One region of the Streptomyces sp. NPDC031121 genome, then DNA from elsewhere that is predicted to be linked to it. Evidence: predicted binding sites of a transcription regulator. Region 1 holds the regulator's gene; the other holds the start of a gene.
The links. Region 1 encodes HspR, which represses chaperone genes until heat shock. Its sites were predicted from a motif close to TTGAGNNNNNNNNNCTCAA; they were not measured.
Positions count from the first base shown of each region.

Region 2: lon (endopeptidase La) is a predicted target of HspR. The motif match lies at 9,235-9,253, and genes of this name have one in related genera.

Region 1 covers NZ_JBVIGV010000014.1:1,741-16,985, reverse strand. Annotated here, with positions in the region: gene ACZ462_RS24985 (pyridoxal phosphate-dependent aminotransferase) at 1-813, shown strand, start outside; gene ACZ462_RS24980 (hypothetical protein) at 884-1,234, opposite strand; gene ACZ462_RS24975 (prevent-host-death family protein) at 1,231-1,716, opposite strand; gene ACZ462_RS24970 (YbjN domain-containing protein) at 2,002-2,538, opposite strand; gene clpB (ATP-dependent chaperone ClpB) at 2,660-5,245, opposite strand; gene ACZ462_RS24960 (pyridoxamine 5'-phosphate oxidase family protein) at 5,376-5,789, shown strand; gene ACZ462_RS24955 (Rieske (2Fe-2S) protein) at 5,967-6,281, opposite strand; gene ACZ462_RS24950 (hypothetical protein) at 6,278-6,532, opposite strand; gene ACZ462_RS24945 (helix-turn-helix transcriptional regulator) at 6,635-7,651, shown strand; gene ACZ462_RS24940 (heat shock protein transcriptional repressor HspR) at 7,806-8,276, opposite strand; gene dnaJ (molecular chaperone DnaJ) at 8,278-9,450, opposite strand; gene grpE (nucleotide exchange factor GrpE) at 9,499-10,188, opposite strand; gene dnaK (molecular chaperone DnaK) at 10,188-12,029, opposite strand; gene ACZ462_RS24920 (sugar transferase) at 12,247-12,942, shown strand; partial or broken gene ACZ462_RS24915 (heterodisulfide reductase-related iron-sulfur binding cluster) at 13,053-15,245, shown strand, end outside.
Region 2 covers NZ_JBVIGV010000001.1:480,714-495,958, forward strand. Annotated here, with positions in the region: gene ACZ462_RS02285 (multifunctional oxoglutarate decarboxylase/oxoglutarate dehydrogenase thiamine pyrophosphate-binding subunit/dihydrolipoyllysine-residue succinyltransferase subunit) at 278-4,129, opposite strand; gene ACZ462_RS02290 (HAMP domain-containing sensor histidine kinase) at 4,388-5,440, opposite strand; gene ACZ462_RS02295 (response regulator transcription factor) at 5,545-6,288, opposite strand; gene ACZ462_RS02300 (hypothetical protein) at 6,587-7,117, opposite strand; gene ACZ462_RS02305 (glycosyltransferase family 39 protein) at 7,160-8,569, shown strand; gene ACZ462_RS02310 (YfbM family protein) at 8,605-9,111, opposite strand; gene lon (endopeptidase La) at 9,276-11,681, shown strand; gene ACZ462_RS02320 (MarR family winged helix-turn-helix transcriptional regulator) at 11,806-12,249, shown strand; gene ACZ462_RS02325 (protein phosphatase 2C domain-containing protein) at 12,328-13,104, opposite strand; gene ACZ462_RS02330 (sensor histidine kinase) at 13,504-15,245, shown strand, end outside.

The DNA of each region.
Region 1 (15,245 bases):
GCCTTCGAGCCCTTCTACGACTCCTACGCGGCCTGCATCGCCATGGCCGGCGCGAAGCGAGTACCGCTCACCCTGCGCGCCCCGTCCTTTCGCCCGGACCTGGACGAGCTGCGATCCAAGATCACCCCGCGAACTCGCCTCCTGCTCCTCAACACCCCGCACAACCCGACCGGGATGGTCCTCACCGCCGACGAGCAGAGCACCATCGCCGCGCTCGCTGTCGAGCACGACCTGCTCGTGGTCACCGACGAGGTGTACGAGCACCTGGTCTTCGACGGCGCCGCCCACGTCCCGATCGCGAGCCTCCCCGACATGCGCGAGCGCACCGTCTCCATCTCCTCCGCCGGCAAGACCTTCTCCTTCACCGGATGGAAGGTTGGCTGGGTCATGGCGGACGGCCCGCTCGTTTCCGCCGTCCGAACCGCCAAGCAGTACCTGACCTACGTCAGCGCCGGCCCCTTCCAGTACGCGGTCGCCGAAGCCCTCCGCCTGCCGGACACGTACTTCGACGGCTTCCGCGCCGACCTGCGACGCAAGCGCGGCGTCCTCGGCGACGGCCTTCGGGCGGCCGGCTTCGAGGTCTACCAGCCGGAGGGCACCTACTTCATCACCACCGACATCACGCCCTTCGGCGAGAAGGACGCCTACGCCTTCTGCCGCGTCCTCCCGGAACGCTGCGGCGTCGTCGCCATCCCCAACTCCGTCTTCTACGACGATCCCGAAGCAGGCCGCAGCCAGGTCCGGTTCACCTTCTGCAAGCGGACGGTTGTTTTGGAAGAGGCGGTCGAGCGCCTCGGTCGACTGTCTCGCTGAGCGCAAGCCAGACGGACGTGCAGGCACGGGGCCCATTCAGCCGGAGCCCGTGCCGCACGGGAACTACGGGTTACTCGGTGTCCTTTGGGTGCCGCGTGGATGCGTAGACCAGGAGGACGGTCGACGTCTCGGGGCTGACCAGATAGCGCACACGGCCGCCACTCGTAACCTCGAACTCCCATTGCTCCAAAGCGGAGCCCTTCCACTCCTTGGTGGCGAGCCGCCCGCGTAGCTGGTGCTGACGGTTCCAGTTGTCACGCGACAGCGGGTCGGTGCGCAGCGCCTCCAGGCAGCGGTGGGCACTGGAAAGCGCCGCGCGGCACAGCTCCTCCCACCCCGTCACGGCTTCCGTGGTCCCGAAGACCACGTTCCACCCGCTCAGGGGTGGGACGCTGACACGATCGCCCTTCTTCGGGCTCACCCGCCCACCTCGACCAACCCCAGGCCATCCCCGTCGAGCGGACGCAGAGCTTCCTTGAGCTGCTCCGGATCCGCGTTGATACGAGCCGTCGCCCTCCAGGAGACGAGCGCGCGGTGCACGGCCTCCCGCGCACCCAGCTCCGCCGCATCGGAAAGCGCTTCCAGGAGTTCCACGGTGAACGCGCGCATCTCTTCGTCGTCCAGATGCCGCACCCACGGGAAGACATCCGGCAGCGCCAGCAGGAGCGACCGAACTCCGTCATCGTGCTTCATGAGCGCGAGAAAGAGCCGGGACGCCGTCGTGAGGTTCTCCTCGGTGCGCTCCGCGTGCACGGCCGTCGTCAGCACCATGTCGGGCGCGTCCCGATGCGTGACACGCAGAGCACCGAGGGCGGCGGCCCGGGCAGCTACGGCCTTCGGGTTTCTCGACAGATCCGTGAACGAAACCGACTCGGGTTCGGCTCCCAGGTAAGCAAGGCTCATACTCAGACTTTACTCAGATCGTGTTCTGAGTGCCAGACCTCGGTGTTCCGTGCGCAGGACGGGTGGGCGGGTACGCGCGGCACCCGGGCCGCTGGCTCCTCCAGACCGGCCCTGTTCTGCGGCCGCCCCCGTCAGGGCTTCCGCACGGCACACGAAGCTGCTCCGGATCAGGTTGGCCCGCCTTCGGCGGCTGGGCTCCTGACGCGGCGCGGGCGGGCGCCGCGGCCGGTGTGGCCGCGGGGCCCGCCCGTGCTCCCGTTCGGGTGCGGCGGCTTGCCGGAGGGGTCAGCCCTCCTCGCCGTCCTTGCCTTCCTCGTCGGCCTCCAGGTCCTTCTCCAGGCCCAGCTGCTCCACGAGCCACTTGTCGAACTCGATGGAGGCGCGGACCCAGCTGACCGTGGAGGACACGAAGTGCTCCAGGCTGACGCCGGTGCCGATCAGCATCTGCGCCTCGCCGATCAGGCGGACGGAGCCGTCGTCGTGGGTGTGGCTGTAGACCTTCGGCCACAGGGTGCGGCGGTTCCAGTCGTCGATGGTCTCCAGGAGCCTGGGCTTCTCCTCGATCGCGTGGGGGCGGTCGTAGAAGGTGCGGACGGAGAAGACCTGCTGCTCGGCCTCACCCCGGAACATGAAGTAGGTGCGGAATTCCTCCCACGGCGCCGCGAGGTCGCCCTCGTCGTCGACGACGTACTTGAGCTCCATCTGCTCCAGCAGCTGCTTGACCAGATCCTGGTCGGGGACCACGGGGCCCGCCGGTCCTGTGGCCTGCGGTTCGGGCTGCTGCCCTCCGAAATTCGGAATCGAGGCCGGGTCGATGCTCACCGTGTTCTTCCCTTCGTGCGGATGCTGTCATCCTCCCCCATGGCGCCTACCCCGTGTCCAGCCCCGCACGTGCGATCCGCTCCGAGCGGACACGATTGGTCCGCCCGGAGCGGTCGCGGGCCTATTCGGCCCGGCCCACGCGGAGGCCGTCCCCGTCGACGTCGACCCGGACGGTGTCGCCGTCGCGGACCTCGCCGGCCAGGATCTCCCTGGCGAGGCGGTCGCCCACGGCCGTCTGGATCAGGCGGCGCAGCGGCCGGGCGCCGTACGCGGGGTCGTTGCCCTTGTCCGCCAGCCAGGCCAGCGCCGCGGGCGTGACGTCGAGGGCGAGGCGGCGGTCGGCGAGCCGCTTGGCCAGCCGCGCCACCTGGAGCTCGGCGATCCGGGCCAGCTCGTCCCCGCTGAGGGCGGAGAAGACGACCAGGTCGTCGAGGCGGTTGAGGAACTCCGGCTTGAAGGAGGCCCGCACCGTCTCCAGGACCCGCTCGCGCTTCTCCTCGGGCGTGGCCGTCGGGTCCATCAGGAAGTGGCTGCCGAGGTTCGAGGTCAGGATGAGGATGGTGTTGCGGAAGTCGACGGTGCGGCCCTGGCCGTCGGTGAGCCGGCCGTCGTCGAGGACCTGGAGCAGGATGTCGAAGACCTCGGGGTGGGCCTTCTCCACCTCGTCCAGCAGGACCACGCTGTACGGGCGGCGGCGCACCGCCTCGGTGAGCTGGCCGCCCTCCTCGTAGCCGACGTAGCCGGGAGGGGCGCCGACGAGCCGCGCCACGCTGTGCTTCTCGCCGTACTCGGACATGTCGATGCGGACCATGGCGCGCTCGTCGTCGAAGAGGAAGTCGGCGAGCGCCTTGGCCAGCTCGGTCTTGCCGACGCCGGTCGGGCCGAGGAACAGGAACGAGCCGGTCGGGCGGTCCGGGTCGGCGATCCCGGCCCGGGTGCGGCGCACCGCGTCGGAGACGGCGCGGACGGCCTCGCCCTGGCCGATCAGGCGGCGGCCCAGCTCGGCCTCCATGCGCAGCAGCTTCTGCGTCTCGCCCTCCAGCAGGCGGCCGGCCGGGATGCCGGTCCAGGCGCCGACGACGTCGGCGATGTCGTCGGGGCCGACCTCCTCCTTGACCATGGTGTCCTTCGCGGCCTCCGCCTCGGCCTCGGAGGCCTCGTCGAGCTCGCGCTCCAGGGCCGGGATCTCCCCGTAGAGCAGCTTGGAGGCGGTGTCGAAGTCGCCGTCGCGCTGGGCGCGCTCGGCCTGCCCGCGCAGGTCGTCCAGGCGTTCCTTGAGCTCGCCGACGCGGTTGAGGGACTGCTTCTCCTTCTCCCAGCGGGCGGTCAGGCCGCGCAGCTCCTCCTCCTTGTCGGCGAGGTCCTTGCGGAGCTTCTCCAGGCGCTCCACGGAGGCCGGGTCGGACTCGTTCTTCAGCGCCAGCTCCTCCATGCGGAGGCGGTCGACGGCGCGCTGGAGCTCGTCGATCTCCACCGGGGAGGAGTCGATCTCCATGCGGAGCCGGGAGGCGGCCTCGTCGACGAGGTCGATGGCCTTGTCGGGCAGGAAGCGGGAGGTGATGTACCGGTCGGACAGGGTCGCGGCGGCCACCAGGGCGCTGTCGTTGATCTGCACCTTGTGGTGGGCCTCGTAGCGGCCCTTGAGGCCGCGGAGGATCGCGATGGTGTCCTCGACGGTCGGCTCCGCGACGAGGACCTGCTGGAAGCGGCGCTCCAGCGCCGGGTCCTTCTCGATCCGCTCGCGGTACTCGTCGAGGGTGGTCGCGCCGACCATGCGCAGCTCGCCGCGGGCCAGCATGGGCTTGAGCATGTTGCCGGCGTCCATGGCGGAGTCGCCGCCGGCTCCGGCGCCGACGACGGTGTGCAGCTCGTCGATGAAGGTGATGATCTGGCCGTCGCTGGACTTGATCTCGGCGAGGACGGTCTTCAGGCGCTCCTCGAACTCGCCGCGGTACTTGGCGCCGGCGACCATCGCGCCGAGGTCGAGGGCGACGAGGCGCTTGTTGCGCAGGGACTCGGGGACGTCGCCCTTGACGATGCGCTGGGCCAGGCCCTCGACGACGGCGGTCTTGCCGACGCCGGGCTCGCCGATCAGGACGGGGTTGTTCTTGGTGCGGCGGGAGAGGACCTGGACGACGCGGCGGATCTCGTGGTCGCGTCCGATGACGGGGTCGAGCCTGCCCTCGCGGGCGGCTGCGGTGAAGTCCGTGCCGAACTTCTCCAGGGCCTTGTACTGGCCCTCGGGGTCGGGGGTGGTCACCCGCCGTCCTCCTCGTGCTTGTCGGAAGGCGTCCAGCAGCTTGGCCGCGGTGGCGCCCTGGGCGGAGAGGACCTCGCCCGCCGCGCCGCCCTTGGCGGCGATGGCGATCACGAGGTGTTCGGTGGAGAGGTAGTCGTCGCCGAGCCTGCCCGCCTCCTGGTCGGCCTCGGCGAGGACGGCGAGGAGCTCGCGGGTGGCCTGCGGGGGCGCGACCGTGGAGCCGGTGGCGCTGGGCAGGGCGGCGAGCAGCCGCTCCGCGCCGGCGCGGACGGCGGCCTGGTCGGCCTCGGCGGCGGCGAGGAGGTCGGTGACGTTCTCGTTGTCCTCGCCCGCGAGGAGGGCGAGGAGGAGGTGGGCCGGGGTCAGGTCCGCGTGCCCGTCCTTGACGGCACGGCTGGTGGCGTTGTTCAGCGCGTCCCGGCTCCTGTTGGTCAGCTCGGCGTCCACGGGCGGCTTCTCCTCTCCGTACGGGTGCGGGTGCGGCTGCGGGTGCATGTCGGTGCCGCAGGATCTGACAGAGACAACGTGCGCAAAGTTGAGTCTATTCCACTCAAGCCCGGGATCGTAGTCTCTCCGCATGTCCCATGACGTTCGCCATCCGGCGCCCGAGTACCTGGCCTTCTGGCGGGAGCGGCACGTGTGCACGCTGACCACGCCCCGCCCGGACGGCACCCCGCACGTGGTGCCGGTCGGCGTCACCTACGACCCCGCCGCCGGGCTCGCCCGGGTGATCAGCAACCGGCACAGCAAGAAGGTCCGCAACGTGCTGGCCGCGCAGGCGTCGCCGGCCGGCGCGGCGCGCGTCGCCGTGTGCCAGATGGAGGGCCGCCGCTGGGCCACGCTGGAGGGCCGCGCGGTCGTCCGCACGGAGGCGGAGGCGGTCGCCGACGCGGTGGCGCGCTACGCGGAGCGCTACGGGCGCACACCCTCGCCGAACCCGGACCGGGTCGTGATCGAGATCGCCCTGGACCGGGCGATGGGCCGCGCCTGAGCGGACGGCCGTGCGGGCCGGGCCGCGGGCCCGCCCCCGCGGGTGCTGTCCGGTTCTGCTTGTCCGGTTCGGCTACTGGACGCGGACATCACAACGGCGCCATCGTGGTCAGGTCCACGATGGCGCCGTTGTGTGGGGGAAGCACCTGGGGCGATCTGCAACGACGGGGGAATCGCCTCAGGCACTGCGGGGGGTGGCGGTGGTGATGTCGGGTTCGAAGAGCTGGTGGTCGCGCTGATCGAGGTTCACGAAGACCATGCCGTAGCGCACCTCGCAGCGGACCGGCTGCGGCGCGCCGCGGGGGCGGCGCAGGCAGCGGTAGGCCCGGACGTCCTCGTCCTCCTCGCGCGTGATCACGATCGGCTGGCCGAAGAGGGTGACCATCAGCGAGTCGCCGACCTGGGGGATGGCCGTCGCGAGGTCGATGAACTGCCAGCCGGAGCGGTATGCGGAAGCCATCTCGCGGCGGAAGCCGCGGTCGTCGGGGGTCATGCCGCGCTCTCCACGACAAGTCCGGCGGACGCGGTGTCGGCGGGGGCGGAGCGCCATCCGCTGTCCAGCGGGGCGGCACGCCACCCGCTGTCCATCGACGGCTCACGCCATCCGCTGTCCTCCAGCAGCGCCGCCCGGATGTCCGCGGCACCCCCTCCGGCGCCCCCCAGCGTGGCTCCGGCGAGTCCCAGACCGGCCACAGCCGAGAAGATGACGGTGGCAAGCGCCGAGCGAAGCATTCTCTTGTTCATGGTCGGCTTCGTCCTCACTTGATGAAATCCTCTCCCCCGCCTGTCAGACGATGGCTCATTCAGGCACGTCGCTGCCACAGGGACGATGCATCATGTTCTTGCATGTTCAGGACCCTGGGGGGTGGAGATTTGGCACTAAACACAACAAAAGCGACACATCCCCATGCGGTCACCGACCTGTGCAGCGAGGGCGCACGGCTCTATACGAGCGCGCTGCGCACCGGCCGCATCGCACGTGCGGACGTGAAAACGGCTCCTTGCCTGCTCGATCTGGCGTTGCTGCAGCCGGATCCCGATGACGTCAATTCGCTCCGCCCGGTTCCGCCGGCGGTCGCACTGGCCCAGCGGCTGCACCCGATCGAGCGCGAGATCCGCGACCGCCGGCGCGACTCCCTCGAACTGTCCGAGGCATTCGAGCCGTTCCTCGCCATCAGCGCGCAGGCACCCGCCAGCACCCACGCCATCACCGTGCTGGAGGGCTTCGACGCCATCAACGCCGCCCTCAACCTGGCCACCGCCGAGTGCCACACCGAGATGCTGACCGTCCAGCCCGGAGGCGCACGCCCCAGTCTGGAGCTTACGGAAGCCCTGGAGCGGGACCAGCCGCTCACGGACCGCGGTGTCCGAATCCGTACCCTCTACCAGCACACCGTCCGCCACAGCCGCGGCACCCTCGCGTACATCGACATCCTGAAGGCCGGCAAGGTCGAAGTCCGCACGCTGGAGGAGCTCTTCGAGCGGCTCATCATCTTCGACCGCACCGTCGCCTTCATCCCCGCCAGCGACGACCGCCAGGTCGCCCTGGAGCTGCGCCACCCCGGCCTCGTCGACTACCTCATCAAGGTGTTCGAGCAGCTGTGGCACCGCGCGGTGCCGCTCCAGGAGGAGGTCACCTACCGGCACACCCGCGACGGCATCTCGGGCGTGCAGCGCACCATCGCCCAACTCCTAGTCGAGGGGCACGTGGACGAGGCGATCGCCCGCCGGCTGGGCATGAACGTACGCACCTGCCGCGCGCACATCGCCAAGCTCGCCGGCATCCTCGGCAGCGGCAGCCGCGCCCAACTCGGCTTTCTCATCGCCCGGTCGGGGATCCTGGAGGAGGACGACCCAGAGTGAGCGGGGGCGGGCCCGGCAGGCCCGCGCAGACGCCTGAGGCCGGCCCCCGGCGGCCGGACGCGCAAAGCCCCGCCCGGAGGACCGGGCGGGGCCTTGCGCGCACCGTACGGGCCCCCGCGGGGGCGCCTGGGCGGGGGCGCAGCGGGGGCCGCGGTCAGTCCGCGGACCGCTTCGGCGCGGGCCGCCAGACGACCAGGGCGCTGCCCGCCGCCGGCGGCTGGTACTTGACCAGATCCCGCCGGTACGAGGCGTGCACCTGGGCTTCGCGCTGCTGCATCACCGCGGCCGCTCCGTCGACCGCGGCCGACAGCTCGGCCACGCGCGCCTGGAGGGCGGCCACCTGGTTCTGGAGTTCGATGATGCGCTTGATGCCGGCGAGGTTGACGCCCTCGTCCTGGGAAAGCGCCTGCACCGTGCGGAGCAGCTCGATGTCCCTGGCCGAATACCGCCGGCCGCGGCCCGCGGTCCGGTCGGGGGAGACCAGGCCGAGACGGTCGTACTGGCGCAGCGTCTGGGGGTGCAGGCCGGAGAGCTGGGCGGCCACCGAGATCACGTACACCGGGGTCTCGTCGGTCAGCTCGTACGCCCCGCCACCGAACCGCGGCTGTCGTCGGCGGCCGTCCATGTCATGCTCCCTTCGCGGACTCGAACAGCGCGGCGCGCGGGTCCTCCGACACCGTCGCGTCGCGGTACATCTCCAGGGCCTCACGGGCCTTGTCCGACAGCGCGGCCGGAACCGCGACCTCCACCGTGACGAGCAGGTCGCCGCGGGTGCCGTCCTTGCGGACGGCGCCCTTGCCGCGGGCGCGCATCGTGCGGCCGGACGGGGTGCCCGGCGGAAGCTTCAGCGTCACCGCGGGGCCGTTCAGGGTCGGGACCCTGATGTCGGCGCCCAGGGCCGCCTCGGTGAACGTGACCGGGACGGTCACCGTCAGGTTGTCGCCCTTGCGGGAGAACACCGGGTGGCTGCCCACGTGGACCACGACGTACAGGTCGCCGGCGGGTCCGCCGCGCTCGCCCGGTGCGCCCTTGCCGCGCAGCCGGATCCGCTGGCCGTCGGAGACGCCCGCCGGGATCCGGACCTGCATCGTCCGGGAGGACTTGGCGCGGCCGCTGCCGTGGCAGACCTCGCAGGGGCTCTCCGCGATCAGGCCGCGGCCCTTGCAGTCCGCGCACGGGTCGGTCAGCGAGAAGCCGCCGCCGCTGCCCCGCGACACCTGGCCGGTGCCGACACAGGTCGGGCACACCCGCGGGGTGCCGTTCTTGTCGCCGGTGCCCGAACAGGCCTTGCAGGGAGCCTGGGAGGACATCCGCAGCGGGACCGTGGCCCCGTCCACCGCCTCCGTGAAGGAGAGGCTGACCTCCGACTCGATGTCCTGGCCGCGGCGCGGCTGGGTCCGGGCGCCCGGACCGGCGCCGCCGCGGTTGAACAGCCCGCCGAACACGTCGCCGAGGCCGCCGCCGAAGCCGCCGGCGCCGCCGGGCTGGGCGCCCCCGAAGAGGTCGCCCAGGTCGAAGTTGAACGAGCCGCCCGCGCCGGGACCGGGGCGGAACCCGCCGTTCCCGAACAGGGCGCGGGCCTCGTCGTACTCCTTGCGCTTCTTGGCGTCGCCGAGGACGTCGTTCGCCTCGGAGATCTCCTTGAAGCGCTCCTCGGCTGCGGCGTCGCCCTTGTTGGCGTCCGGGTGGTACTCGCGGGCGAGCTTCCGGTACGCCTTCTTGATCTCGGCCTCGGTGGCGTCCTTCGGGACACCGAGGACCTTGTAGTAGTCCTTCTCGACGAAGTCCTTCGTGCTCATCCCCGGTGTCCCTCCTCCCGTGCCTTCATCTGACCACGCCCCGGGACGTCAGCCCTTTTCGGGAGCATCCGCGTCCTTGTCCGACGGCGTGTCGCCCTCCGCGGACTCGGACTTGGGGGCCGCGCCCGGCTGGGGCTCGGCCACGGCGACCCGCGCGGGGCGGATCGTGCGCTCCCCGATCCGGTACCCGGGCTGCAGGATCGCCACGCAGGTCGTCTCGGTGACGTCCGGCGCGTACGAGTGCATCAGGGCTTCGTGGATCGTCGGGTCGAAGGGCTCGCCCTCCTTGCCGAACTGCTGCAGGCCGAGCTTGGCGACGGCGGTCTCCAGCGATTCGGCCACCGACTTGAAGCCGCCGACCAGCTCGCCGTGGTCCCGCGCCCGGCCGATGTCGTCCAGGGTGGGCAGCAGCTCCGTCAGCAGGTTCGCGACCGCGATCTCCTTGACGGCGACCCGGTCCCGCTCCACGCGGCGGCGGTAGTTCTGGTACTCGGCCTGGAGCCGCTGGAGGTCGCCGGTGCGCTCGGCGAGGGCCGTGCGCGCCTGGTCCAGCTGCGCCAGGAGGGCCGCGTCCGCGTCCTGCGGGGCGGACGTGGCGGACCGTGCTCCGGAGTCCCCGGCCGGGGCCGCCGGCTCCTCCGGGGAGGAGTCGGCGGTCTTCGGCTCGGCGGCGTCCTCAGGGGCGGCGCCGTCGGGGACTTCGGGCTTCTCGTCGAAACCCTGGGTCTCCTCCGGCATCAGTGCGCGCCCTTCGGCTTGTCCTCGTCGACGATCTCGGCGTCGACCACGTCGTCGTCGGCCTTGGCCTGGCCCGCGTCACCGGCGCCGCCGGCGGCCTGGGCGGCCTGCGCGTCGGCGTAGATGGCCTGGCCGAGCTTCTGGCTGACGGCGGCGACCTTCTCGGTGGCGGTGCGGATCTCGGCGGTGTCCTCGCCCTTGAGCTTCTCCTTCAGCTCGGCGACGGCGGCCTCGACCTCGGTCTTGACCTCGCCCGGGACCTTGTCCTCGTTGTCCTTGACGAACTTCTCCGTCTGGTACACGAGCTGCTCGGCCTGGTTGCGGGTCTCGGCGGCCTCGCGGCGGCGCTGGTCCTCCTCCGCGTACTGCTCGGCCTCCTGGCGCATCCGGTCGACCTCGTCCTTGCCGAGCGAGGAGCCGCCGGTGACGGTCATCTTCTGCTCCTTGCCCGTGCCGAGGTCCTTCGCGGTCACGTGCATGATGCCGTTGGCGTCGATGTCGAAGGAGACCTCGATCTGCGGGACGCCGCGCGGGGCCGGCGGCAGGCCCGTCAGCTCGAACATGCCGAGCTTCTTGTTGTACGCCGCGATCTCGCGCTCACCCTGGTAGACCTGGATCTGCACGGACGGCTGGTTGTCCTCGGCCGTCGTGAAGATCTCCGACCGCTTGGTCGGGATCGTGGTGTTGCGCTCGATGAGCTTGGTCATGATGCCGCCCTTGGTCTCGATGCCGAGGGACAGCGGGGTGACGTCGAGGAGCAGGACGTCCTTGACTTCGCCCTTCAGGACGCCGGCCTGGAGGGTGGCGCCGATGGCGACGACCTCGTCCGGGTTCACGCCCTTGTTGGCCTCCTTGCCGCCGGTCAGCTCCTTGACGAGCTCGGCGACGGCGGGCATGCGGGTGGAGCCGCCGACGAGGACGACGTGGTCGATCTCGCTCAGGGCGATGCCGGCGTCCTTGATGACGTTGTGGAACGGGGTCTTGCAGCGCTCCAGCAGGTCGGCGGTCAGCTGCTGGAACTGGGCGCGGGTGAGCTTCTCGTCCAGGTGCAGCGGGCCCTCGGCGGACGCCGTGATGTAGGGCAGGTTGATCGTGGTCTCCGTGGAGGAGGACAGCTCGATCTTCGCCTTCTCGGCGGCCTCGCGGAGGCGCTGGAGCGCCATCTTGTCCTTGGACAGGTCGACGCCGTGGCCGTTGGCGAACTGCTTGACCAGGTAGTCGACGACGCGCTGGTCCCAGTCGTCGCCGCCGAGGTGGTTGTCGCCGTTGGTGGCCTTGACCTCGACGACGCCGTCGCCGATCTCCAGCAGCGACACGTCGAAGGTGCCGCCGCCGAGGTCGAAGACGAGGATGGTCTGGTCGTCCTTGTCCAGGCCGTACGCCAGGGCGGCGGCGGTCGGCTCGTTGACGATGCGCAGGACGTTCAGGCCCGCGATCTCGCCGGCCTCCTTGGTGGCCTGGCGCTCGGAGTCGTTGAAGTACGCCGGGACGGTGATGACCGCGTCGGTGACCTTCTCGCCCAGGTAGGCCTCGGCGTCGCGCTTCAGCTTCTGCAGGATGAAGGCGCTCATCTGCTGCGGGTTGAAGTCCTTGCCGTCCAGGTTGATCTTCCAGTCGGTGCCCATGTGGCGCTTCACCGAGCGGATGGTGCGGTCCACGTTCGTGACCGCCTGGCGCTTGGCGACCTCGCCGACGAGGACCTCGCCGTTCTTGGCGAAGGCGACGACGGACGGCGTGGTCCTGGCGCCCTCGGCGTTGGTGATGACGGTGGGCTCGCCGCCTTCGAGAACGCTGACGACGGAGTTAGTGGTGCCCAGGTCGATGCCGACCGCACGTGCCATTTCGATTCCTCCAGCTGACTTGAGTGGAACAGACTCAAGGGTGCCGCACCGGCCCGGCTCCGTCAACAGAGGTGAGTCGGGTCGGCTCAACTTCTATCTGGGTCTTATGCTCAGCCGCGAGCGGACTTCGAGCGGGGCGCGCCCGAGTGGGGGACGCGGGCGCCCGCGCGCTGCGCGGCGCCCGGCAACCTGCGCGGGGGCGGTGCACGGTGCCTGCATGCCGCTGCCGCCCCTCCCCCTCCCCCGGGTCCGGCGCCCCGCCCGGCGCACCGACCCCCGCCCGCACCCCGCCGCCCCGCGACGCCCCCTCCCCCGGCCCGCCCTGCGGCTGCCGCGGCCGGCGCTCCGGATCCCCCGGCCCGCGCTGCGGCTGCCGAAGCCCGTACTGCGGGTGCCGCGGATGCCGCGGATGCCGGCGTACCCGGCCAAGCGGGCCTTCGACCTCGCCGCGGGCCTCCTCCTGCTGGCCGCGGCCCTGCCGGCGCTGCTCACTGCGGCCGCCACCCTGTTCCTGGCCCGGCCGCGCGCGGGCGGCAGGATCCTGCTGCGGGAGCCGGCGGCGGGGCTGGGCGGGCGCCCGTTCCGCACGTGGCGGCTGCGCACCGAGGGGGCCGGGCGCGTCGGAGCGGCGGTCCGGCGGTGCGGGCTGGACGCGGCGCCGCAGCTCCTGAACGTGCTCCGGGGCGAGATGTCGCTCGTCGGGCCGCGGCCGGAGGCCCGTACCGACCGGCCCGACAGGCTGCTCGTACGCCCCGGAATGACCGGATTGTGGCAGGTCAGCGCGCGGTCGGACCTCCCCTGGGAGGAGATGGCCCTCCTGGACCGGCACTATGTGGAGAGCCACTGGCTGGGGATGGATCTCGCGATCCTCGCCCGTACCCCCCGCGCGGCCCGTGAACACAGGCATGCCTGAGCGACACAGATCACCGCACGTTCACCTACAGCGCAGCGCGGAGAATGGGTAACCTCAAGCCCTGACTCAATAAGTTACTGCTTAGTAAGTCCCGCCCGAGGAGCCCTCCCATGCAACTCGCCGCGATCATCGTGTCGCTGGTCCTGACCGTGGTCGGCGTCGCGCTGCTCGCCCGAGCCGTGGCGCAGATCTACCGGTTCGTGAAACTCGGCCAACCCGTGCCGGCGGGCAGCCGCACGGACGACCCGAAGGCCCGAACGCTCACCCTGGTCCGCGAGTTCCTGGGCCACAGCCGGATGAACCGCTGGGGCATCGTCGGCTTCGCGCACTGGTTCGTCGCGATCGGCTTCCTGACCCTGCCGCCGACCCTGGCGCAGGCGTACGGCCAGCTCTTCCAGGCCGACTGGACGCTGCCGGTGCTCGGCGGGTTCCTGCCGTTCGAGATGTACATCGAGTTCATCGGACTGATGACGGTCGTCGGCATCGCCGTGCTGATGGTGATCCGCCTGCTGTCGCTGCCGTCGCGGGCCGGCCGCAAGTCGCGCTTCGCGGGCTCGAAGGCCTGGCAGGCGTACTTCGTCGAGTACGTCATCCTCACGATCGGCCTGGCGATCCTCGCCCTGCGCGGCCTCGAGGGCGCCATCCACCACGTCGACTCGTACGAGCCGGCGTACTTCGTGTCGTACCCGCTGGTGCTCGCGTTCGACGGCCTGTCGACGACGGCCCTCCAGAACGCCATCTACTTCACCGCCATGGTCAAGATCGGCACCTCGCTGATCTGGATGATCACGGTCTCGCTGAACACGAACATGGGTGTCGCCTGGCACCGCTTCCTCGGCTTCCCGAACATCTGGTTCAAGCGGAACGCCGACGGGGCGTCCGCGCTCGGCGCCCTCCAGCCGATGACCTCGGGCGGCAAGGAGATCGACTTCGAGGACCCGGGCGAGGACGACGTCTTCGGCGTCTCCCAGGTCGAGCAGTTCTCCTGGAAGGGCATCCTCGACTTCTCCACCTGCACCGAGTGCGGCCGCTGCCAGTCGCAGTGCCCCGCCTGGAACACGGGCAAGCCGCTCTCCCCGAAGCTCCTGATCATGTCGCTGCGCGACCACGCGCACGCCAAGGCCCCGTATCTGCTGGCCGGCGGCGGCAAGACGATGGAGGGCGAGGAGAAGGCGACCGAGGAGCAGCTCGCCGGCGTCCCCGCGACCGCCCTCGCCGAGGCGGAGCGCCCGCTGATCGGCACGGTCGAGGAGAACGGCGTCATCGACCCGGACGTGCTGTGGTCCTGCACCACCTGCGGCGCGTGCGTGGAGCAGTGCCCGGTCGACATCGAGCACATCGACCACATCGTCGACATGCGCCGCTACCAGGTGATGATCGAGAGCGCGTTCCCGTCCGAGGCGGGCACGATGCTCAAGAACCTGGAGAAGAAGGGCAACCCCTGGGGCCTGGCGAAGAAGCAGCGCGTCGAGTGGACCAAGGAGGTCGACTTCGAGGTCCCGATCGTCGGCAAGGACGTGGAGGACCTCACCGAGGTCGACTACCTGTACTGGGTCGGCTGCGCGGGCGCCCTGGAGGACCGGGCGAAGAAGACCACCAAGGCCTTCGCGGAGCTGCTGCACATGGCGGGCGTCAAGTTCGCGATCATGGGCGGCGAGGAGAAGTGCACCGGCGACTCGCCGCGCCGCCTGGGCAACGAGCCGCTGTTCCAGCAGCTGGGCCAGGAGAACGTGGCCATGCTGAACATGGCCTTCGGCGAGGACGACGAGGACGAGTCGACGAAGAAGCCGAAGTCGGCGAAGAAGATCGTCTCGACCTGCCCGCACTGCTTCAACACCATCGCGAACGAGTACCCGCAGCTCGGCGGCGAGTACGAGGTCATCCACCACACGCAGCTGCTCCAGCACCTCATCGACGAGGGCAAGCTGCTGCCGGTGACCCCGGTCGACGGCCTGATCACGTACCACGACCCCTGCTACCTGGGCCGCCACAACAAGGTCTACACGCCGCCGCGCGAGATCATGTCCGCCGTCCCGGGCCTGCGCCAGCAGGAGATGCACCGCCACAAGGAGCGCGGCTTCTGCTGCGGCGCCGGCGGTGCGCGGATGTGGATGGAGGAGCGGATCGGCAAGCGCATCAACAACGAGCGCGTCGACGAGGCCCTCTCCCTCAACCCGGACATCGTGTCGACGGCGTGCCCGTTCTGCCTGGTGATGCTGACCGACTCGGTGAACGGCAAGAAGAACGACGGCCAGGCCAAGGAGTCCGTCCAGGTCGTGGACGTGGCCCAGCTGCTCCTGGAG
Region 2 (15,245 bases), on a different contig from region 1:
GGTCGGCTCCTCCCTCGCCGCCCTCCCCGGTGGGGACTCCGGCGCCCGCAGCGTCTCCGCCCGCCGCCCTCCCGAAGCAGGACTTCGGCTGGCAGAACGCCGGCGCGGGCCTGCCGAACAACGACTTCGGCTGGCAGTAGCCGAACCGCCGCCCGCCCCGCCGCGGCTGCACCTGCAGGGCAGCGGGTGCGACGGGGGGCGGGCCGGCGGATACGGCCGAAGGCCCGGCCCCCGGGAACGCCGGGGTCCGGGCCTTCGGCCGTACGGGGTCCGGGGCCTACGCCTCGAACACCTCGTTGATCAGCTGCTGCTGCTCCGCCTGGTGGCGCTTGGCCGAGCCGACCGCCGGGGAGGAGGAGTGCGGCCGCGAGATGCGGCGCAGGCGCTCGCCCGCCGGGATGTCGGCGCCGACCGCCAGGTCCAGGTGGTCGATCAGGTTGAGCGCGATGAACGGCCAGGCACCCTGGTTCGCCGGCTCCTCCTGGGCCCAGATGTACTTCGCCGCGTTCGGGAACTTGGCGATCTCGGCCTGGAGCTCCGCACCCGGCAGCGGGTACAGGCGCTCGATGCGGATGATGGCGGTCTCGGTGTCGCCGCGCTTGACCCGCTCGGCCTCCAGGTCGTAGTAGACCTTGCCCGCGCAGAACACGACCTTGCGGACCGCGTTCGGGTCCACCGACGAGTCGCCGATCACCGGGCGGAACGAGCCGCTGGTGAACTCCTCGGCCTTCGACGCCGCCGCCTTCAGGCGCAGCATCGACTTCGGGGTGAAGACGATGAGCGGCTTGTGGTGCGGGTTGTGGACCTGCCAGCGCAGCAGGTGGAAGTAGTTCGACGGCAGCGTCGGCATGGCGACCGTCATGTTGTTCTGCGCGCACAGCTGCAGGAACCGCTCGGGGCGGGCCGAGGAGTGGTCCGGGCCCTGGCCCTCGTAGCCGTGCGGCAGGAGCAGGGTGACGCCGGAGGTCTGGCCCCACTTCTGCTCGGCGGAGGAGATGAACTCGTCGACGACGGTCTGCGCGCCGTTGACGAAGTCGCCGAACTGGGCCTCCCACAGCACCAGCGCGTCCGGGCGGGCCAGCGAGTAGCCGTACTCGAAGCCCATCGCCGCGTACTCGGACAGCAGCGAGTCGTAGACGTTGAAGCGGGCCTGGTCGTCGGCCAGGTGCTGGAGCGGGGTGTAGTCCTCGCCGGTCTCCCGGTCGATCAGCACCGCGTGGCGCTGGCCGAAGGTGCCGCGGCGGGAGTCCTGGCCGGACAGCCGGACCGGGGTTCCCTCCATCAGCAGGGAGCCGAAGGCGAGGGTCTCGCCCATGCCCCAGTCGATGGTGCCGTCGTCGATCATCGCCGCGCGGCGCTGGAGCTGCGGCAGCAGACGCGGGTGGACGGTGTGGGCGTCGGGGATGTTGACCTGGGACTCGGCGATCCGCTTGACGACCTCCGGGGAGACCGCCGTGTTCACGGCCACCGGGAACTCGGCGCGCTCCGCGGTGCCCGGGATGCCGGTCGCGGGCTGCGCGGCGGCCTCGCGGACCTCCGCGAAGACCTTCTCCAGCTGGCCCTGGAAGTCCTGCAGCGCCTGCTCGGCCTCTTCCAGCGTGATGTCGCCGCGGCCGATCAGGGACTCGGTGTACAGCTTGCGCACCGAGCGCTTCTTGTCGATCAGGTCGTACATCAGCGGCTGCGTGAACGCCGGGTTGTCCGACTCGTTGTGGCCCCGGCGCCGGTAGCAGATGAGGTCGATGACCACGTCCTTGTTGAACGCCTGGCGGAACTCGAAGGCGAGCCGCGCCACGCGGACCACGGCCTCCGGGTCGTCGCCGTTCACGTGGAAGATCGGCGCCTCGATCATGCGGGCCACGTCGGTCGCGTACATCGAGGAGCGCGAGGACTCCGGGGCGGCGGTGAAGCCGACCTGGTTGTTGATGACGACGTGGACGGTGCCGCCGGTGCGGTAGCCGCGCAGCTGCGACATGTTCAGCGTCTCGGCGACGACGCCCTGGCCGGCGAACGCCGCGTCGCCGTGCAGCGCGACGGGCAGGACGGTGAAGTCCGTGCCGCCCTTGTTGATGATGTCCTGCTTGGCGCGCGCGACGCCCTCCAGGACCGGGTCGACGGCCTCCAGGTGGGAGGGGTTCGCGACGAGCGAGACCTTGATCTGCTCGCCGTCCAGGCCCGTGAAGGTGCCCTCGGCGCCCAGGTGGTACTTCACGTCGCCGGAGCCGTGCATCGACTTCGGGTCGAGGTTGCCCTCGAACTCGCGGAAGATCTGCGCGTACGACTTGCCGACGATGTTGGCGAGGACGTTCAGGCGGCCGCGGTGGGCCATGCCGATGACGACCTCTTCGAGGCGGGCCTCGGCCGCGGAGTCGATGACCGCGTCGAGCAGCGGGATGACGGACTCGCCGCCCTCCAGCGAGAACCGCTTCTGGCCGACGTACTTGGTCTGCAGGAACGTCTCGAACGCCTCGGCCGCGTTCAGGCGGCGCAGGATCCGCAGCTGCTCCTCGCGCTCCGGCTTGGAGTGCGGGCGCTCGATGCGGTCCTGGATCCAGCGGCGCTGCTTCGGGTCCTGGATGTGCATGAACTCGACGCCGGTGGTGCGGCAGTACGAGTCGCGCAGCACGCCGAGGATGTCGCGCAGCTTCATCATCGACTTGCCGGCGAAGCCGCCGACGGCGAACTCGCGCTCCAGGTCCCACAGGGTGAGGCCGTGCTCGGTGATGTCCAGGTCGGGGTGCTTGCGCTGCTTGTACTCCAGCGGGTCGGTGTCGGCCATGACGTGGCCGCGGACCCGGTAGGAGTGGATCAGCTCGAAGACGCGGGCGGCCTTGGTGACGTCGTCGTCGTGGCTGGCGTCGATGTCGCGCATCCAGCGGACCGGCTCGTACGGGATCCGCAGCGCCTCGAAGACGTCGTCGTAGAAGCCGTTCTCGCCGAGCAGCAGGTTGGCGACGATCCGCAGGAACTCGCCGGAGGCCGCACCCTGGATGACCCGGTGGTCGTAGGTCGAGGTCAGGGTCATGACCTTGGAGACGCCCAGCTTGTTCAGGGTGTCCTGCGAGGTGCCCTGGAACTCGGCCGGGTAGTCCATCGAGCCGACGCCCATGATGACGGACTGTCCGGGCATCAGGCGCGGCACGGAGTGGACGGTGCCGAGGCCGCCGGGGTTGGTCAGGGAGACCGTGACGCCGGTGAAGTCGTCCATCGTCAGCTTGCCGACGCGGGCGCGGCGGACGATGTCCTCGTAGGCCTGCCAGAACTCGAAGAAGTCGAGGGTCTCGGCCTTCTTGATGCCGGCGACGACGAGCTGGCGGTCGCCGTTGGGCTTGACCAGGTCGATGGCCAGGCCGAAGTTGACGTGCTCCGGCTTGACGAGGGTCGGCTTGCCGTCCTTCTCCGCGAAGGAGTAGTTCATCGACGGCATGGCCTTGATGGCCTGCACCATCGCGTAGCCGATGAGGTGGGTGAAGGAGATCTTCCCGCCCCGGGCGCGCTTGAGGTGGTTGTTGATGACGATCCGGTTGTCGAACAGGAGCTTCACCGGGACGGCGCGCACGGAGGTCGCGGTCGGCACGTCCAGGGAGGCGTTCATGTTCTTCGCGACCGCGGCGGCCGGGCCGCGGAGCGTCACCAGCTCGGGGCCCGCCGGGGCCTCGGTGGCGGGCGCGGCCTTCGGGGCGGCGGGAGCGGCGGGCGCGGCCGGAGCGGCGGCCGGGGCCTGGGAGGTGACAGTCACAGCAGGGGCACCAGAGGGGGAGGCAGGAGCAGGGGCAGGAGCTGACACAGGCGCGGGTGCGGCGGCGGAGGCGGGCGCGGCGCTCGCCGCCCCCGTGGCGGCGGCGTCGGAGGCCTGCGCGGTGACGGCGGTGGAGGCCTGTGCGGAGGCGCCATCCGTCGTCGGGGTACTCACCGGCTCTTCGGCCTTGGCGGGAGCGCTCGCGCCCCCCGGCTTGTAGTCGGCGAAGAAGTCCCACCAGGCCCGGTCGACCGAGTTCGGGTCCTGGAGGTACTGCTGGTAGATCTCGTCGACGAGCCACTCATTGGCGCCGAAGCCTGAGGCAGGGGACTTCCCGCCCTCTGCTGCTTCGGTCGTCGTGCTCGAGTTACTGGGGGACTGTGGCGACACGGCGGCAACCGCCCTCTTCCGCTTCACAAGGTATGGACAGCGGGAATAAAGGCTACGCCTCCCGGGCGGGGAGATGCAGGCCGGGCGGGACTTACGTCATGTAGGTCACACCGAACGGCGGGTTTCGGAGCCCGGAATGGCGGGAAACGAGCCTGGTTCGGGTATGCGGCAACCGGGTTGCGACCCCCTGGCTTCGCACCCCTGACGGACCCCGGGCACGTGTGGCCGAGATCATGTCCTTCCCGGTCGAACCCTACGTCAATGCGGCGCCTGCGGGCTGCCCGGAAGAGTGACGAGGATCCGGCAGCCCCGAGCCGATTCGGCCACCCCGATCCGGCCGCCGTGCAGCTCGACCGCCCAGCGGGCGATCGCCAGCCCCAGCCCCGTCCCGCCGTCGCCGCTGTTCGCGCTGCCCCGGTTGAACCGCTCGAAGACCCGGTGCCGCTCGGCCTCCGGGATCCCCGGCCCCTCGTCGACCACCTCCAGCGCGAGGCTCCCGGGGGCCTCCCCGGCGCGGGCGCGGACGGTGACCCGCCCCAGGGCGGGGCTGTGCCTGACCGCGTTGTCGATCAGGTTGGCGACCACCTGGTGCAGCCGCTCCGCGTCCGCGTACGCCGTCAGCCCGGACGGGAACACGTCCAGGTGCAGGTGGACGTCGTTGCGGGTGTGCCCGCCCGAGCCGGAGGCCAGGCCCGGCCGGCCGGCCGCCGCCAGCCCCGCCTCCTTGAGCACCCCCGACAGATACGGCCACACCTCGAAGCGGCGCGCCCGCAGCGGGACCACGCCGTTGTCCACGCGGGACAGGTCCAGCAGCGTCTCGACCAGCCGGCCCAGGCGCTCCGTCTGCTTCAGCGCGGTCCGCATGGTCTCCGGGTCGGCCTCCGAGACCCCGTCCACCACGTTCTCCAGCACCGCCCGCAGCGCCGCGATCGGTGTGCGCAGCTCGTGCGAGACGTTGGCGACGAGCTCCCGGCGGTGCCGGTCCACCGCCTCCAGGTCGTCCGCCATCAGGTTGATCGTGGAGGCCAGGTCGCCCAGCTCGTCGCGGCGGCCCGCCCCGCGCACCCGGCGCGTGAAGTCCCCGTGCGAGATCGCCCGCGCCACCCGCGTCATGTCGTCCAGCGGGGCCGTCAGGCCGTGCGCGACGAACTGGGTGATCAGCATCGAGGCGATCACCGAGAAGACCGTGATGAACCGCAGCTCGGTGTCCGTGCGCAGGGCCACCAGCAGCAGCCCCGTCGTGATGAACACGGAGACCACGACCAGCGTCCCGAGCTTCGTCTTGATCGAGAACGGCGAGAAGGGCCGCAGCCCCTCGCCGTGGGCACCCGGACCGGGTCCCGGGCGTGGGCCGGGTCGGTGTCCGGGGCCGTGGGAGCGGCCGGCGCCGCGCGTCCTGCCGGGGCGGCCGCCGTTCACGCCTGCGCCGGGGTCTCCAGGGCGTACCCGACGCCGTGCACGGTGCGGATCCGCTCGGCCCCGATCTTCCGCCGCAGGGCCTTGATGTGGCTGTCGACGGTACGGGTCCCGGAAGCGTCGGCCCAGTCCCACACCTCGGCCAGCAGCTGCTCCCGGGAGAGGACCGCCCGCGGCGTCCCGGCCAGGCACACCAGCAGGTCGAACTCGGTCGGCGTCAGGTGGACGTCCTCCGCCTGCACCCGCACCCGGCGCTGGGCGTGGTCGATCTCCAGGTCCCCCAGCCGCAGCGTGGCCCCGCGCGGCGCGTGCGCGGCGAGCGTGGCCCGCTCCACGCGGCGCAGCAGGACGTGCACCCGGGCGGCCAGCTCGCGCATCGAGAAGGGCTTCGTCATGTAGTCGTCGGCGCCGACGCCGAGCCCGACCAGCATGTCGGTCTCGTCGTCCCGCGCGGTCAGCATGAGCACGGGCACGGGCCGCTGCGCCTGGACCCGGCGGCAGACCTCCAGGCCGTCGAAGCCTGGCAGCATCACGTCCAGCACCAGCAGTTCGGGCAGCCAGCTCTCGGCGGACGCCACGGCGGCCGGGCCGTCGTACGCCGCCTGCACCTGGAAGCCCTCGGCGCGCAGCCGCGCCGTGATGGCGTCGGCGATGGTGCGGTCGTCCTCGACCACGAGCACGCGCCGCTGTGCGCCTGGGGTGGCCGCGGCGCCGCCGGTGTGGGTGGTGTGTGTCTGTTCCATGTCCCGCCCCTGGAGATCCGCGTGATGGGGTGCAGCGTAGAGGAGCCACCGGCCTGCGGCTATGCGGGGTTCAGACAGCGAAACCACCGGAATTGTTGATTCCGATTGCGGTCGGAATGGGGATATGGCGGGGGATGCCGGATGCCGCGGGGGCGGCCGGGGCCGGGGTTCGGCGGGTGCGGGTGTGCGGTGGGGTGGCCGGGCCTGGTGGGTGTGGTGCGGGCAGGGCGTCCCGGGGGAACGGCCAGGGGGACGGGTTCCCGCCCGGGGTTCGCGGCCGCGGGCACGTCGACCGCGCTCAGTCGGCCTCGAAGGGGGGAAGGGCGTCCAGGACGGGTTGCAGCCCTGCCGGAACGGAGCCGTCGGCGGTCGCCACCTCGCGTCCCGCGTGCACGAACGCGTACGTGAACCCGTCGAAGACGGTCCCGCCGGCCGTCGAGACCCGCGGCAGCCGCGGGAAGTCCGCCGCGGCGAGTGCGGCGCGCAACTCCGCCAGGCCCTCCGGCGAGAGCCGGCCCGAGCCCGCCGGCCGGCCCTTGCCGTCCAGGCGTACCCACGAGCCGTCGCCCTTCACCAGCAGGCTGGTCGTCTTCCCGGCGTAGCCGCCGCTGCGGGTCACCGCCACCAGCCGCTCGGCGGTCGAGGAGGGCGCGGCCGGTGCCGGGGCGGCGTCGGATGACGCAGGCGGCGTGGAAGGAGCGGCCGTCGCGGGCGGCGCGCCCGCCGGCGCGGCCGACGGGCCGTCCCCGGGCGCCGGGCTGCACCCGGCCGACACCACCGCTACCCAGGCCAGCGCTCCCGCCGCCCCCACCACTCTCCGTGCGCGCACACCCACCCCCCGCAGGACCCCTCGGTCGGCCGACCCCCGAGTATGGACGGCGCACCGTTCCCACGGAACCCACCGGAGGACCGCATCCGCACCGCCGCCCGGCGCGCACTGCCGCCGCTGCTCGCCCTCGCCCTCGGCCTGTGGGGGCTGGCGCGCGCGGGCAGCATGTGGCGGGACGAGTCCGTCACCTGGCAGGTCGCGCACCGGCCGCCCGCCGGGCTGTGGGACCTTCTCGGGCAGGTCGACGCGGTGCACGGCCTCTACTACCTGCTGGTGCACACCCTCTTCCGGGTCTCCGGCACCGGGCCGGACGCGGCACTCGACGGCGGCCTGTGGATGCTGCGGCTCCCCTCCGTCGCCGCGACCGCCCTCGCCGCCGCCGGCGTCGCCGCGGTCGGCCGCCGCCTCGCCGGAGAGCGGGCCGGCCTCCTCGCCGGGGCCGTCTACGCGCTGCTGCCGCCCGTGCAGGCGTACGCCCAGGAGGGCCGCTCGTACGCGCTGGTCGCCGCAGCCGTCGCCTGGGCCACGTACCTGATGCTGCGCGAGCGCTGGGCGGCGTACGGGGCGGTCATGCTCCTCGGCTGCTGGCTGCACGAGTTCGCGGTCCTCGCCCTGGCCGCGCACGCCGTCACCGCCCGCCGCTCGCGGGGCTGGCGGCGCAGCGCCGCCGCCGTGCTCGTACTCCTCCTGCCGCTCGCCGCGGTCAGCGCCCGGCAGGCCGAGCAGCAGCTGGGCTGGCTCGGCCGGCCGAAGTGGCACGACTGGGCGGCGTACACGGCCGTCACCGCGGCCGTGTGGCTGCTCGCCCGGCGCGGCGCCCTGCCGGACCGCCTCACCCGGGTCGCCGTGCCGCTCGCGCTGCTCCCGCCGGGACTGCTCCTGACGGTCTCCCTCGTCCACCCCTGGTACGTCGACCGGTACGTCCTCTACTCCCTCGCCGGACCGGCCCTGGCCGCCGGGGCCCGCCTCGCCGCGGCGCGCGGCCCGCTGCCGTGGGTGCCGGTCGCCGCCCTGCTCGTACCCGCCGTCTGCTGGTCGGTGTGGCTGCGGACCCCCGAGAGCCGCAAGGACGACGCCCTCGCCGTCGCGGCCGCCGTACGCGAGCAGGCCCGCCCCGGCGACCCGGTGCTGTTCATGCCGGCCCGGCGCCGCGAGTGGCTGCTGTCCTCGCCCGGTGTGTACGGCACCCTGACCGACCTGGCCCTGGAGCGCACCCCCGCCGCCTCGGCGACCCTGTGGGGCACGGAACTGCCGCCGGAGGAGATCCGGGCCCGGCTGCTGGCGTCACCGCGGGTGGTGGCCCTCACCGACCCGGAGGGCCAGCCGCTGGACCCCTACCCGCGGGAGGCGGTGAAACGGGAGGTCCTGGCCGCCCACTTCGACCTCTGCTCGGTGACGCAACTCCACGGCGCCCGCCTCACCGTTCACGCCCGCCGCGGCACGTGCCCGTAACCGGCTGCCCGGAACACCCGCCGCCCCGCCCCCTGTCACGCCACCCATACGAGCATCCCGTCCCCCTCCCGGGCGGCGTCCCGGAAGAAGCGCTCCAGCTCCCGGTAGTGGTCCAGCACCCAATCCAGCGGTTCCCCCCGCTCCCACACCGCGGCCGGATACACCTCCTCCGCGGCCAGGGCCCGCGCGGTGACCCCCTCGACGAGCACTTCGGGCGGCGTGGCCGCGAGGGCCTCGGCGGCCGCGGCGACGCGGTCCGGCGCGAGGTGCCGTGGCGGCCCGTACCCCCAGTGCGGAGCGCCGGGCACGGCGGCGTCGCCGTACACGACGTCGACCGGGAAGCCGATCCGGTCCAGCAGCACCGACAACGCGTGCCACGCCTTGTCGGTGCTGTGACACCGCCCCGGCACCGACTCCGCAGACGACGCCCCCCACTCCGCCTCGGCCAGCCCCTCCGCGAGCTCCCGCGCCCACTCCGGCTCGCGCAGCGCCCGCCGAAACTCGGCCGGCCGCAACCGCACGTACATCCCGATCATGCCCATGCCCGGAGGCTAAGCCGCACCACCGACAGCGCCGCCCCACCTCTGACCCCACCTCCGGCCACCCACCCACCCCGTTCGCCCCAGGCGAACGCCTGTTGGGGAACATCAACCCGCGCATATCCATTGAGTCGGTGTAGCTCAACTTGACTGCCGGAAGGAAGATCATGGCTTCGACGTCCGTAACGCTCACCCTGCCCGTGCTGCCGCTCGACGACGAGGTCGTGCTGCCCGGAATGGTCGTCCCGCTGGACCTGTCCGACGCCGAGGTGCGGGGTGCCGTCGAGGCCGCGCAGGCGGCGGGCGGCAGTGGGAAGCCGCGGGTGCTGCTCGTCCCGCGGGTCGACGGCAGGTACGCCGGCACCGGTGTGCTCGGGACCGTCGAGCAGGTGGGCCGCCTCGCCGACGGCGATCCCGGCGCCCTCATCCGCGGCGTCGGCCGTGTCCGCATCGGCGCCGGCACCACCGGCCCCGGCGCGGCCCTGTGGGTCGAGGGGGAGAGCGTCGACGAGCGGCTCGCCGACCCGCTGCCCGGCGCCGTCACCGAGCTGGTCAAGGAGTACAAGGCCCTCGCCACCAGCTGGCTCAAGAAGCGGGGCGCCTGGCAGGTCGTGGACCGCATCCAGCAGATCGAGGGCGTCTCGGCGCTCGCCGACAACTCCGGCTACTCGCCGTTCCTGACCGTTGCCCAGAAGGTGGAGCTGCTGGAGACCGCGGACCCCGTCGCCCGCCTCCGGCTCGCCATCGCCTGGCTGCGCGACCACCTTGCCGAGCAGGACGTAGCCGAGTCCATCGCCAAGGACGTCCAGGACGGCGTCGACAGGCAGCAGCGCGAGTTCCTGCTGCGCCGCCAGCTCGACGCCGTCCGCAAGGAGCTCCGCGAGCTGAACGGCGAGAAGGAGGGCGAGGAGTCCGACGACTACCGAGCCCGCGTCGAGGCCGCCGACCTTCCGGAGAAGGTCCGCGAGGCCGCGCTCAAGGAGGTCGACAAGCTGGAGCGGGCCAGCGACCAGTCCCCGGAGGGCTCCTGGATCCGCACCTGGCTGGACACCGTCCTCGAACTCCCCTGGAGCGAGCGCACCGAGGACGCCTACGACATCCGCGGCGCCCGCGCCGTCCTGGACGCCGAGCACTCAGGCCTCGCCGACGTCAAGGACCGCATCACCGAGTACCTCGCCGTCCGCAAGCGCCGCTCCGACCGGGGGATGGGCGTCGTCGGCGGCCGCCGCGGCGGAGCCGTCCTCGCCCTCGTCGGCCCGCCCGGCGTCGGCAAGACCTCCCTCGGCGAGTCCGTCGCGCACGCCATGGGCCGCAAGTTCGTCCGCGTCGCCCTCGGCGGCGTCCGGGACGAGGCCGAGATCCGCGGCCACCGCCGCACGTACGTCGGCGCGCTGCCCGGCCGCATCGTCCGCGCGGTCAAGGAGGCCGGGTCCATGAACCCCGTCGTCCTCCTCGACGAGATCGACAAGCTCGGCTCCGACTTCCGCGGCGACCCCGCCGCCGCCCTCCTCGAAGTGCTCGACCCGGCGCAGAACCACACCTTCCGCGACCACTACCTGGAGGTCGAACTCGACCTCAGCGACGTCGTCTTCCTCGCCACCGCCAACGTCCTGGAGGCCATCCCCGAGGCCCTCGCCGACCGCATGGAGCTGGTCCGCCTCGACGGCTACACCGAGGACGAGAAGATCGTCATCGCCCGCGACCACCTGGTGCCCCGCCAGCTGGAGCGCGCCGGCCTCGCCGCGGACGAGGTCGTCCTGGAGGACTCCGCCCTGCGCAAGCTGGCCGGCGAGTACACCCGCGAGGCGGGCGTGCGCACCCTGGAGCGCTCGATCGCCCGCCTGCTGCGCAAGGCGGCCGCCCAGCACGAGCTGGGCGAGCGGGACCTGCCCCTGCACGTCGGCGCCGACGACCTGCGCGGGCTCATCGGGCGCCCGCACCACGTCCCGGAGTCCGCGCAGGACCCCGCCGAGCGGCGCACCGCCGTCCCCGGCGTGGCCACCGGCCTGGCCGTGACCGGCGCCGGCGGGGACGTCCTGTTCGTCGAGGCGTCCCTCGCCGACCCGGAGACCGGCGCGGCCGGGCTGACCCTGACCGGGCAGCTCGGCGACGTCATGAAGGAGTCCGCGCAGATCGCGCTCAGCTTCCTCCGCTCGCACGGCGCGGAGCTGGAACTCCCCGTCGCCGACCTGAAGGACCGGGGCGTGCACATCCACTTCCCGGCGGGGGCCGTCCCCAAGGACGGGCCGAGCGCCGGCATCACGATGACGACCGCCCTGGCCTCGCTGCTGTCCGGCCGGCAGGTCCGTACCGACGTGGCGATGACCGGCGAGGTCTCCCTCACCGGCCGGGTCCTGCCGATCGGCGGCGTCAAGCAGAAGCTGCTCGCCGCGCACCGCGCCGGCCTGACCACCGTCATCATCCCCAAGCGGAACGAGGCCGACCTGGACGACGTGCCCGCCGAGGTGCTGGAGCGGCTCCAGGTGCACCCGGTGACCGACGTGCGCCAGGTGCTGGAGCTGGCGCTGTCCCCGGCGGACGCCGCCGCGCCGGCCGTCCCCGCGGCGGCCTGACCCCGGCACCGGCCGGCACGGCCCGGGATCCCGTTCCGGCGGGGTCCCGGGCCGCGCCCGCGAGCGCTGCGAAATACTGGTGCCCCTCGGCACAGCAGTGCGGACACACGGACAGGAGCGGCACGTGCACGGCAGCGAAGACCAGGAGTTCCTCGCCCTGGAGCGGGAACTGTCCGTCTTCCTCCGGCGGGCCCGCGCCTCCTCCGGCGAGATGGCCCGCGCCCTCCACCCCGAACTGGAGCCCGCCGCGTACGGGCTGCTCGTACGCCTGGAGGCGGCCGGCCGCCAGCGGGCCACCGAACTCGCCGCCTACTTCGGCGTCGGCAAGGCCACCATGAGCCGCCAGCTGCGCGCCCTGGAGGTCCTCGGGCTGGTGGCCCGCGAACCGGACCCCGCGGACGGCCGCGCGTTCCTCGTCGGGCTCACCGAGGAGGGCCGCGAGCGGTTCCTGAAGGTGCGCGGCGCCCGCCGCGAGCGGTACATGCGCAAGCTGGCCGACTGGGACCGCGGCGAGGTCGCGGAGCTGGCCCGGCTGCTGAACCAGCTCAACCAGGGCGAGGACTGCTGAGAGCCAGGGCCAGGGCCAGTGCCAACAGGGGCGGGGCCTGACCTCGGGGCCGAGGGCCTTCGGCTCCGACGGCCCCGCCTACAGCTCCGCGTACGCCGCCGACGCGTCGTCGTGCCGCTTGCCGCGGGCCCGGCCGCGGCGGTCCGGGTCCGACTCCAGGGCGCGCACCCGCCCGATCAGCCCCTGCGCCCCCTCCTTGCGCAGCACCGCCAGGCACTGCGCCCAGTCGCCCTCCCCGAACGTGTCTGTCCACCGGCTCGCCCCGTCGGTCAGCACCGCCAGCGACCGCACTTCCTCCCGCGGCGTGCGCCCGGCCACCGCCCGGGCGGCCACCGCCGGGTCCGCGGCCGCCGTGAAGAAGCCGCCCTCCGCGTTCCGCAGAGCGTCCGCCGACTCCCGCGTCCGCAGCGCCGCGCGCGGGATCCGGTCCAGCCGGTCGTCGAGCACCGCCGACACCGCCCCGTCCGGGGCCTCCAGCAGCAGCACCGAGTCCGACAGCACGAGGTGCTCCACCCCCTCCGCGTCCCAGCGGACGACCACCACCGTGGCCTGCGGGGTGCGTACGTGAGAAAGGTCACACGTCTCCCGGTGGGCGTCGGCCGTCGCGCGGATCGACTCCGCCAGGATCCGGGCCAGGGGCATGTCCCGCCGCGAACCGGACAGTTCGGTCAATCGGCCCCCCAGGCGGGCCGTGAACCACGGGACTCCGTGCGAGCAGCCCGTGTCGCCGGCGGGCGGCGTGACCCCGTCCAGGGCGACGAGTACGCCGCCCCCCGCGGCGGGTGTAGCGGCTGATAGCCAGTCCTCGTTGGGGCGTTCCGGGTCTCCGGGGGCCGTGGCGAGGTCGATGCGCATACGGGCATTCTGCCCACCGCCGCCCCCTCGCGGGGCCGCCCCGCGCCGAAAAGTCCGTACCAGAGCGGGCGGTGGCATCCGGCTGCCGTGCCGCGGCCCCCCGGGGGCACCCGCGCGCCCCGGCCGCATGTGGGCGCGCATACTGCCAAAGCCCCCACCGATCTTTCAACCACCCGTCCGCGGAGCGGCGCGGCGGCCGGGATGCCGAGTTGGTCGCCAACTCTTCCGTGATGTTCACTCGTTCGAGTGGCCGGGTGGGCGATGTCGGGCTCTCTCCCCAACACACTGCGAAGGTCTGAGGCGGTACGAGGGGGCAGGGGGCGTTTACTTGTTGACCGGCCGTTACCTCGGCCACACGAGTAGACGAGCACGAGCACACGTACAGGATTGCGAGCACCGGTGCAGAAGAAGCGGTCTCGGAAGAACGGCACCGCCACCGACGGACCCGCCCCCGCAGGACGCCGCGTCCACGTACGCAGCAGGCTGGTCGTCGGCGTCGCCGTCGCCGGCCTCACCGTCCTCGCGGCCGGCGCGCCCGCCGTCGTCACGGCCACCCGCGAGCTGAACGACTCCCAGCAGCTCGTCACCCTCGCCGAACAGACCCGGCACACCCTCACCCTCGCGCACCTCCTCGCCGACGAGCGCGACGCCGTCGTCGAGTACGTCGCCAAGGGCCGGCCCGGAGGCCAGGCCAAGGGACCCGTCCAGGAGCGCGCCGCCCTCACCGACCGGCGCATCGCCGAGGTCCAGGCCGAAGCCGAGGCCCAGGCCGACGAGCCCCTCGCCAAGGCCGCGGGCCGCATCCAGGGCGTCCGCACCGAGGCCGTCGACGGCAAGGGCACCGCCCTCGCCGCCCACCAGGCCTACGCCGGCGTCCTCGCCGAACTCCTCGCCCCCGGCGACCGGCTCGCCGAGCAGACCCCGCCGCGCGCCGAGGCCGCTCTCGCCACCACCCGCCCCCTGGCACCCCTCGGCCAGGCCGTGGAGCAGGCCTCCGCCACCCGCGGACTGCTCCTCGCCGCCCTCGCCGTGCCCCGCAGCGAACAGGGCGCAGGGGCCGCCGCCGCGGACGAACTGTCCGCCGCCGCCCAGCGGGCCCGCGTACGGGAGCAGGCCGCCCTCGACGACTTCACGCGCGCCGCCCGCCCCGACGTACGCCAGACCCTCGCCGCGACCGTCACCGGACCCGAGGTCAAGGCCGCCGACGAGCACCTCAAGCGGCTCACCGAGCGCCCCACCCTCTCCACCGCCGACCGCAAGCTCGACGGCGCCGCCCTCGCCCCGCCGCTGACCGCCCGCATCGACCGCATGCGCTCCGTCGAGGCCACCCTCGCCGGGCAGCGGGCCACCGCCCTCGCGGCCCTCCGCGACGACGACGTGACGCGCCTGGAACTCGTCATCGCCGTGCTCGGCGTCCTCTTCCTGGTCGCCGTCGGCGTCGCCACCGCCGTCGCCCGCTCCCTCACCCGGCCGCTGTCCGTCCTCCGGCGCGGCGCGGCCCGCCTCGCGACACCCGAGGGCTCCGTCGAACCCGTCCGCTTCACCGGCCGGAACGACGAGTTCGCCGAAGTCGTCCGCCACCTCAACGCGGTCCGCGAGCAGACCGTCTCCCTCCACACCAAGATCGCCGGCATGGACGCCGACCGGCGCCGCCTCATCGGCCGCAACGAAGCCCTGTCCAGTGGCCGGGACGCGCTCGAAGCGGAACTCCGCGACCTGCGGGCCGGCCTGGAAGAGCACCGGCGGATCATGTCTGCCACGTCGGTCTCGCTGTCGCTGCGCAGCCTCGGCCTCGTCGAGCGCCAACTCGCGGTCATCGAGGAGCTGGAGGCCAAGGAGCAGGACCCGGACCGGCTCGAGACCCTCTTCCGGCTCGACCACCTGGCGACCGTGATGCGCCGCCACAACGAGAACCTCCTCGTCCTCGCCGGCCAGGAGCACGGCACCGGCGGCGGGGCGCCCGTCCCGCTCGTCGACGTCATGCGCGCGGCGGTCAGCGAGATCGAGCGCTACGAGCGCGTCGACCTGGCCGTGGCGCCGTCGTTCACCCAGGTCGCCGGACACGCCGCCGACGACATCTCCCACGTCCTCGCCGAACTGCTGGAGAACGCCACGACGTTCTCCCCGCCCGGCGTCAAGGT